Regions from separate parts of the Paenibacillus sp. FSL L8-0494 genome, predicted to be linked through region 1. Evidence: a T-box and tRNA genes for the amino acid it is inferred to sense, from the RefSeq annotation. Region 1 holds a T-box; the other holds one or more tRNA genes.
The links. A T-box is a leader RNA that pairs with one kind of tRNA and senses whether it is charged. The one in region 1 lies ahead of trpS (tryptophan--tRNA ligase), so its partner is inferred to be a tRNA-Trp.
Positions count from the first base shown of each region.

Region 2: it encodes a tRNA-Trp, which carries the amino acid that the T-box ahead of trpS (tryptophan--tRNA ligase) is inferred to sense. The anticodon was not compared.

Region 1 is NZ_JBBOPQ010000001.1:2,969,219-2,973,618, forward strand. It holds gene NYE35_RS13325 (aminopeptidase) at 1-1,104, shown strand, start outside; gene trpS (tryptophan--tRNA ligase) at 1,174-2,169, opposite strand; T-box leader at 2,272-2,554, opposite strand; gene NYE35_RS13335 (hypothetical protein) at 2,752-3,177, shown strand; gene NYE35_RS13340 (winged helix-turn-helix transcriptional regulator) at 3,328-3,711, opposite strand; gene NYE35_RS13345 (sigma-70 family RNA polymerase sigma factor) at 3,936-4,400, shown strand, end outside.
Region 2 is NZ_JBBOPQ010000001.1:5,986,551-5,990,950, forward strand. It holds gene NYE35_RS26925 (BMP family ABC transporter substrate-binding protein) at 1-898, opposite strand, end outside; gene NYE35_RS26930 (AraC family transcriptional regulator) at 1,228-1,983, shown strand; tRNA gene NYE35_RS26935 (tRNA-Leu) at 2,121-2,199, opposite strand; tRNA gene NYE35_RS26940 (tRNA-Cys) at 2,214-2,287, opposite strand; tRNA gene NYE35_RS26945 (tRNA-Gly) at 2,298-2,372, opposite strand; tRNA gene NYE35_RS26950 (tRNA-Gln) at 2,379-2,453, opposite strand; tRNA gene NYE35_RS26955 (tRNA-His) at 2,473-2,548, opposite strand; tRNA gene NYE35_RS26960 (tRNA-His) at 2,592-2,667, opposite strand; tRNA gene NYE35_RS26965 (tRNA-Trp) at 2,691-2,764, opposite strand; tRNA gene NYE35_RS26970 (tRNA-Tyr) at 2,771-2,856, opposite strand; tRNA gene NYE35_RS26975 (tRNA-Thr) at 2,862-2,937, opposite strand; tRNA gene NYE35_RS26980 (tRNA-Phe) at 2,966-3,041, opposite strand; tRNA gene NYE35_RS26985 (tRNA-Asp) at 3,052-3,129, opposite strand; tRNA gene NYE35_RS26990 (tRNA-Met) at 3,155-3,231, opposite strand; tRNA gene NYE35_RS26995 (tRNA-Val) at 3,248-3,323, opposite strand; tRNA gene NYE35_RS27000 (tRNA-Glu) at 3,379-3,453, opposite strand; tRNA gene NYE35_RS27005 (tRNA-Ser) at 3,472-3,564, opposite strand; tRNA gene NYE35_RS27010 (tRNA-Asn) at 3,568-3,643, opposite strand; rRNA gene NYE35_RS27015 (23S ribosomal RNA) at 3,705-4,400, opposite strand, start outside.

The DNA of each region.
Region 1 (4,400 bases):
GTAGCGAAAGCCTATGAAGCGGGAGCTAAATATGTAATTGTTGACTGGGACGATGAAGCAACCACACGGATCCGTTATGAAAAAGCCCCAGAGGATTCTTTCGATTACTATCCACAGTGGCAGGCTGAGATGATGGAGAAATTCGCGGAAGAAAATGGTGCCATCTTACATATTAAAGTACCTGATCCGGAACTGTTTAATGGCATTGATTCTTCTAAGGTATCTAGAGCAGTCAAAGCAGCAGCTATTGCTCGCAAGAACTACTCCAAATATACTCGGAACAGCAAAATCAGCTGGTCTCTGGTCAAAGCGCCAACACGTGCTTGGGCGAACAAGGTTTTTGCCGATCTTCCTGAAGAAGAGCGGGTAGAGGCGATGTGGGAAGCTGTATTCCAGATGAATCGTGTGGGCAGCGATGATCCGGTAGCTGCTTGGAGAGAGCATATTGGTCAGTTGAAAGAAAGTCAGGATAGAATGAACGCTAAACGTTATAAAAGCCTGCATTACCGTGCTCCGGGAACGGATCTGCATGTAGAGCTTCCGGAAGGCCATTTATGGCGCGGGGGTGGCGGTGAGAATGATAAAGGTGTTTATTTTGTTGCTAATATGCCAACAGAAGAGATTTATTCCATGCCCCATCGTACTGGAGTGAATGGCACAGTTAGAAGCACGCTCCCTCTTAATTTGAATGGACGTTTAGTTGAAGGACTTTCATTCACTTTTGAAAAGGGGAAAGTCGTAGCTTATGAAGCTGAATCCGGACGCGAGCATTTAACCTCACTGCTGGCAACGGATGAAGGTGCATCTTATCTAGGAGAAGTAGCCTTAGTGCAGCATGATTCTCCAATCTCTCGCTTGAACCGCATTTTTTACAATACAGGGATTGATGAGAATGCCTCCTGCCATTTCGCGCTAGGAAGTGCTTATCCTGTAAATATTGAAGGCGGCACAAAGCTTACGAACGAAGAGCTTGTGGCTAGAGGAGCTAATGTCAGCTTAACTCATGTCGATTTTATGATCGGTTCAGCAGAGCTGGATATTGACGGAGAGCTGGCGGACGGCACGATTGAACCCGTATTCCGCAAGGGAAATTGGGTGTTGTAAGGAGAAGAAAAAAGCCGGATCTCTTCCAATGAGCTTCCGGCTTTTTTTGAGTGCCTATACTGGACATTTTTAGATTGAAAAATAGTTAAGACTCATAGCCTCACGTACTTCGGCCATTGTTTCCTGAGCAATGCTGCGGGCATGCTGTGTTCCAGAGATTAAGATTTCCTGCACAAGCTTGGGCTTAGTAGCATAATAGGAACGACTCTCTCGCATCGGTTCTATAAGCTGATCTAGAGCTGTCGAAATCAACTGTTTGCAAGCAGAACAACCCATGGTACCCCGCTCACAGCCTTCACGAATTTCGGTTACCCCCGCTGAGCGAAAAGCACCATGATAAGCAAAAATAGGACAGATATCTGGATGTCCAGGATCATTTTTATGCACACGCGCTGGATCGGTTGTGGCTTTTCTTATCTTGAAGGTGATTTCTTCCTTAGTGGAGTCCAGCTCGATGGCATTGCCAAGGCTTTTACTCATTTTAGCGTTGCCATCCGTACCCACAAGTCTCGGCGTCTCACTGATCAGCGCTTTGGGTTCCACCAGTATCGGGCTGTACAGCTCGTTGAATCTGCGGACGATTTTGCGGGTTAATTCCAGATGGGGGAGCTGGTCTTCTCCTACAGGAATGATCGTTGCTTTACAAAAAGTTATGTCAGCAGTCTGACTAACTGGATAACCTAGAAAACCGTAATACAATTCATCTAAGCTGGAATTTTTTGATTCGGCTTTAATCGTGGGATTATGCCGTAAAGAATTCACAGTAACAAACATAGAGAACAAGATGGTCAGCTCTGCGATTTCAGGGATCATCGATTGAATAAATATAGTTGTTTTCTCCGGATTTATACCCGCAGATAAATAGTCCAGTGTGATCTCATGCAGATGTTGACCCAGCAGCTGCGGACGATCAAAATGGGTCGTTAGGGCTTGAATATCCGCTAAAAACACAAAAGTTTCATATTGCTCCTGAAGGGCTACTCGGGTCTGCAAGCTGCCGGCGTAATGGCCAAGGTGAAGCTTTCCAGTCACTCGATCTCCTGTTAAGACACGTTCGTTCATCATATAAATTCCTCCTGATATTTAGCATTTGGTTACACTCGAGTCGCCACCACCAGCCATCATCCATGGCCATCACCTCCTTTAAATGACAAAAAAACCTCATCCAATAAGGACGAAGTTGTCGTGGTACCACCTTAAATGATCGTGTCACCTTACGATTCTTGGCTTTCGATCTTCTCTTACCTGTACGGAGAGGTTGAATTAATTCTCGATACAGGTCCCTTGATAACGGCGGGAACCCCGGTTTTCCCTACTGCATCCATTAAGATAGTTCGGAAAAACAACTATAAAGGCCATTCGAGCATACGCTGGTCACCGGTTCGCACCTACCACCGGCTCTCTGAAGACCATGTTCGTCTGCCTACTTACCCTTTGTCATCGTTGTTCATGATATGTGAATTATTGTAATTCTGAACAGGGGTGTTGTCAATGAGTGGAAATCGTATGGTGATTGATGAGGTATCTAGGTTTATATGATCTAGCAAAGTATACCTTAAATGTATATAATCATCAGGAATTTAGTCCAATCTATCATTGCGGATTCACAATATACTACTCTATAACCTTGAAATGGAGTGATGATAAATGGCGACAATAATAAGTTATGGGTCACAGGCAAAAATCCCGTTAGATCCGTTTACTACAGCTATAACGGTTGCAGGGATTCCTGGAGCTGGAGCGGGTCTAGCCACAGCGCAAGTAAATATTAGTCCGGCTAATCCGGCTTCTTTCTCCAGTAGAGTCGAGTTAAATGGTAGTTTTAGTCTTACTGCACTTGCTAATAGCCAATTTCTTGTTATCATCCGACGAGCTGGAGTCGATATTTATAGATCCTTTTATCGTTTTACTACTATTACTGATATTCAATTAAGTGCTCAGTGGGTTGATGGTGCTTATATTGGAGTCCACAACTATGAATTGGTAATTCAGAATGATAGCAACTTGCCTATAAATCTATTTGGACCCATATCATTCACAGCAACTGCTATTGGAGGAGAGGGCGTAATTTAAGTTATGTTCCTATGCGCCATTCAAGGGACGGGTGAATCAAAGCTTTGGACAGTTGAATCGATCTGATTCAGCTGTCCTTTTTTCATGAACGTATAATTGAAGTACAACTCTCGCAGCATAAATATCCAACCATACCCTTGATAGAGCGGTTTATTTATTTAAAATGTTATCCTCTAAAACAGCGTATTTATCGCCGAATTGCTTAATGATATGTTGTTCTCCCCAATTACATAATGCAGTCAAAATATCGCTTAAACTATCACCATATTCACTAAGCTCGTATTCTACTTTTGGTGGAACCTGATTATAAACAATTCGGTTGATGATTCCATCTGCCTCAAGCTCGCGTAGCTGCTGGGTTAACATTTTTTGAGTAATGCCGGGCATCAACTGTTTTAACTCGGAGGTGCGTTTTTTGCCATGAGTTAAATGACATAGAATTACGCATTTCCATTTCCCTCCGATGACCTCTAGTGTGGCTTCAACAGAAATATTGTATTTTTTCTTGACAGTTGTTGTTGGTGTTGTTGTCATGATAACCTCCATGGTATGGGTACTTTTTAGTACCTATGGCACTTTTAAGTGCGTACTATTGATTATGTCCAATTTAACCTATCATAACATTTTTCGTTCAATTTTTATAGAATGCTATAATTTAGAGAGCTTTGGGCAAAAAAAGTTAAACGAAACAAAAACCGTTTCTATACCTCCCCCGTCTTAATCTATGAAAGGTTGAAGAGGGGAGGCTAAGGAAGGACATGACGATGACTAATGCAGAAATGAAAAAAGTAACGATTCTTGATACTCGGAGCGAGACGGATTTTTACGATTCGATATTGGTACATAGAGAACAACTGTACAGTATTGCTTATAGTTACTTGCGGAACCGAAACGATGCGCTGGAAGCGATGCAGGAAATGACTTGCCGGGCCTGGATTAAAAGAAAAACATTAAAGGACCCCAAAGCATTCAAATCATGGATTATTCGAATTCTAATTTATGTCTGTATAGATGAACAAAGACGAAGAAAACGTTCCATGCCGCTGGTAGATGAAAGAATAGGAGAACAGGTCACACATATTGGCCATCATCGGATGGAAATGTTGTGGGCACTTGAGCAGGTTAAGCCCAAGTATCGCCATGTGCTGCTGCTAAAATACTACAACGATATGACCTTGACTGAGATCGCTAACATTATGAATAAACCCGAGGGAACGGTTAAG
Region 2 (4,400 bases), 3.0 Mb from region 1:
CTAGAATAGCCGTATCAATCTTTTTAATAGATGAAGTAACGATTAGATTTGCTTTTTCACTATCCGTATCGTTAATCAACATTGCCTGATCGGAGTCTACACCGATTGCATATTTTTTCTTCTCTTTAGCTGCGTCAAAGATCCCAAGACCTGTACCCCCAGCCACGTTAAAAATAACATCCACACCGGAGTTATATTGAATTAGAGACAGCTCCTTACCTTTTGCCGGGTTAACAAAATCACCAGCGTACGACACAGCCACTTTTACATCAGGATCAACGTACTGAGCACCTTGAATGTAGCCGACCAAGAAAGCATTAATCCCCGGAATATCCATACCGCCCACAAACCCAATCACATTCTCAGGGGTAGCATTCGGCATATCCGATTGTGTAGCTAATGCTGCTACGGCACCTGCCAAGAAAGATACTTCATTTGTCGCATAAGACATGTTGTACATGTTATCTGGTGCTTCATCGATGTCGGTATCATAATTAATGAATTTTTTGTCTGGATACAATTCTGCCGTTGCATTAAACATCTCTGTAATTTCAGAACCGCCAGAAATAATTACATCCCAATCCTCGGAAGCGATATCGTTAAATGTAGGCTCCCATTTCGTTTTATCAACGCCCATTTCAACAACCTTTGTTACTGCACCTAGTTCATTCTTAACCTTTTGCAAGCCGTTATTAGCGGAATCAAAAAATGATTTATCCCCAAGTGTCCCCGGAATCAGCAATACAACCTTGAGTTTATCCCCTGAACCTGTTTCTCCACCCTCAGCAGCGTTTGATCCAGTATTCGCAGAAGAACCGTTATTGGACGTGTTATTCCCACATGCTGTGACCAGAACCATCACCATTAATAACAACAAAGAAAGAACTTTTTTATTCATTACTCTATTCCACCCCTAATTTTAGTTGGTTAGTAATCCGGCAGAATCCCCATCTTCACCCATTGTATAATTCACGGTTCAAATGGAAATTCTCTTTTTTCCAAATAAAGTATCATTAAAAGTAATAAATTTAACGTTTAGGCTCAAAAATAGCAATAAAAATACCATTATTATTAATAATCCGCTTTATTTCCGAACGAGATGGCCAGTCAGGTTGCGAACTTTCGGATTTATTGATACGATCATAACAAATATTATTAAAAATAATTATATGATTTCGGTCATAGTTTTGTACGATTCGGCTAAAACATAAGTATTGGAGGATCATCATGGATCGTGTTCTATATATTGTAAGTGCCACACATGAGCTAAATACTTATATCCCTCCACACCAGCATGAATGCTACGAACTAGTCTATTATTTACAGGGGGTAGGGACAACCAATGTTGGCCCCCGAAGTTACCATTTTCGCTCCTCTTCTTTCGCGCTTGTGCCACCCAATCATAAACATGACGAGCACCACCGTGAGGATGCAAATGTATTATTTGTAGGCTTCCACTCGGAACACCCTAATATGAGTAATCTGCTCGGCGTATATGAAGATGATAAAGATAAGACCGTTCTTCAAATCCTGCTGCGAATGAAAGCAGAGTTTACACGCAAGCAAGACGGATTCTCTGAGCTTCTAAACCTACAAATGAGCGAGATTACCGTCCATCTTATGAGGCTTCTTAGTGCCTCTGGATATCAATCCCCAACAGAAGACCGAGTACAATATGTCCTTAATTATATGAATGAGCATTATCGCCATAAATTGTCCGTCGAAACACTATCAGAAATGTCCGGATATAGCTACGATCGTTTTCGCCATCTATTTAAAGAACGGTTCGGGTCTTCACCCCTGCGGTATTTGCTGTTAAAACGCCTGGATTATGCAAAATCTCTATTACGTCATACTCAGATGCAAATCTCTGAAGTATCTGCTGCTGCAGGTTTTGTGAACGATGCCCAATTCTGCAATATGTTTAAACGAGAAATAGGTCATACCCCGCGAGCATTCCGCATTAATAATCAATCAGGTTAATCACTAATCAGATTAAAAAAAGCCGTTGAAATAGAGAAACTCCTCTATTCAACGGCTTAATCCTGTAAAACTAAGAACATAAAGAAAAAAGGTTAGTAAGATTGCTTATAAAAGCATTCTTACTAACCTTTTTAAGATACCGGCGAGAGGACTCGAACCTCCACGGTTTCCCACTCGATTTTGAGTCGAGCGCGTCTGCCATTCCGCCACGCCGGCACATATGAACTAAATGGAGGCGCCACCCAGATTTGAACTGGGGATAAAGCTTTTGCAGAGCTTTGCCTTACCACTTGGCTATGGCGCCATGTAAATTTTGGAGCGGACGACGGGAATCGAACCCGCGACCCTCGCCTTGGCAAGGCGATGCTCTACCGCTGAGCCACGTCCGCATAAAATGGCTGGGGATATAGGATTCGAACCTATGAGTGACGGAGTCAAAGTCCGTTGCCTTACCGCTTGGCTAATCCCCAATAACATTTTAAAGTAAAATGGGGCGACTGATGGGTCTCGAACCCACGAATGCCGGAACCACAATCCGGTGCGTTAACCCCTTCGCCACAGTCGCCATATTAAGTTGATATTGTTGCCATTATTCATTTTAAAGAAAATGGGGCGGCCGATGGGTCTCGAACCCACGAATGCCGGAACCACAATCCGGTGCGTTAACCCCTTCGCCACGGCCGCCATATTAAACTTTAGAAAGAACTTGGCAGGGGCAGCAGGAATTGAACCCACACCAACGGTTTTGGAGACCGTTGTTCTACCTTTAAACTATGCCCCTAAAAACTGGTGGAGGATGATGGATTCGAACCACCGAACACTTACGTGAGCAGATTTACAGTCTGATGCGTTTGGCCACTTCGCTAATCCTCCAAGGATGGTGCCGGCGAGAGGACTTGAACCCCCAACCTACTGATTACAAGTCAGTTGCTCTACCAATTGAGCTACACCGGCATGGCACTCATTCTTTTGTGATGATAAATGGTGGCTCGGGACGGAATCGAACCGCCGACACGAGGATTTTCAGTCCTCTGCTCTACCGACTGAGCTACCGAGCCATGATGAAAATGGCGGAACCGACGGGATTCGAACCCGCGATCTCCTGCGTGACAGGCAGGCATGTTAGGCCAACTACACCACGGTTCCAAAAGATATAATTGCTTAAGTTAATTGGTTGCGGGGGCAGGATTTGAACCTGCGGCCTTCGGGTTATGAGCCCGACGAGCTACCGGGCTGCTCCACCCCGCGCCAGTAAAATATGTTATGGTGGAGGCTGAGGGGATCGAACCCCCGACCCTCTGCTTGTAAGGCAGATGCTCTCCCAGCTGAGCTAAGCCTCCATAAACAACAATTGTTATTGTACCAAAGTCCACTAGGATAAATCAAGTGAAAATTTGGTGACCCGTATGGGATTCGAACCCATGTTACCTCCGTGAAAGGGAGGTGTCTTAACCCCTTGACCAACGGGCCATACTAATTAAAAATTTGTGGCGGAGAGAGAGGGATTCGAACCCTCGAGACGCTTGTGGCGCCTACACGATTTCCAATCGTGCTCCTTCGGCCAAACTCGGACACCTCTCCATATGGCTCCCCGAACAGGACTCGAACCTGTGACAACTCGATTAACAGTCGAGTGCTCTACCAACTGAGCTATCAGGGAATATTCATACCAGGCTTAATCGCCTGAAAACTGAATCCGAAACGAATCTGCATTCTAAGTATAGGATAAGCCCTCGACCGATTAGTATTGGTCAGCTCCATGCATTGCTGCACTTCCACCTCCAACCTATCTACCTCGTCGTCTTCAAGGGGTCTTACTAATTGGGAAATCTCATCTTGAGGGGGGCTTCACGCTTAGATGCTTTCAGCGCTTATCCCGTCCGTACGTAGCTACCCAGCCATGCTCCTGGCGGAACAACTGGTGCACCAGCGGTACGTCCATCCCGGTCCTCTCGTACTAAGGACAGCTCCTCTCAAATTTCCTGCGCCCACGACAGATAGGGACCGAACTGTCTCACGACGTTCTGAACCCAGCTCGCGTACCGCTTTAATGGGCGAACAGCCCAACCCTTGGGACCTACTTCAGCCCCAGGATGCGATGAGCCGACATCGAGGTGCCAAACCTCCCCGTCGATGTGGACTCTTGGGGGAGATAAGCCTGTTATCCCCAGGGTAGCTTTTATCCGTTGAGCGATGGCCCTTCCATGCGGTACCACCGGATCACTAAGTCCGACTTTCGTCCCTGCTCGACTTGTAGGTCTCGCAGTCAAGCTCCCTTATGCCTTTGCACTCTGCGAATGATTTCCAACCATTCTGAGGGAACCTTGGAACGCCTCCGTTACTCTTTAGGAGGCGACCGCCCCAGTCAAACTGCCCGCCTGACACGGTCCCCGTACCCGATAAGGGTACTAGGTTAG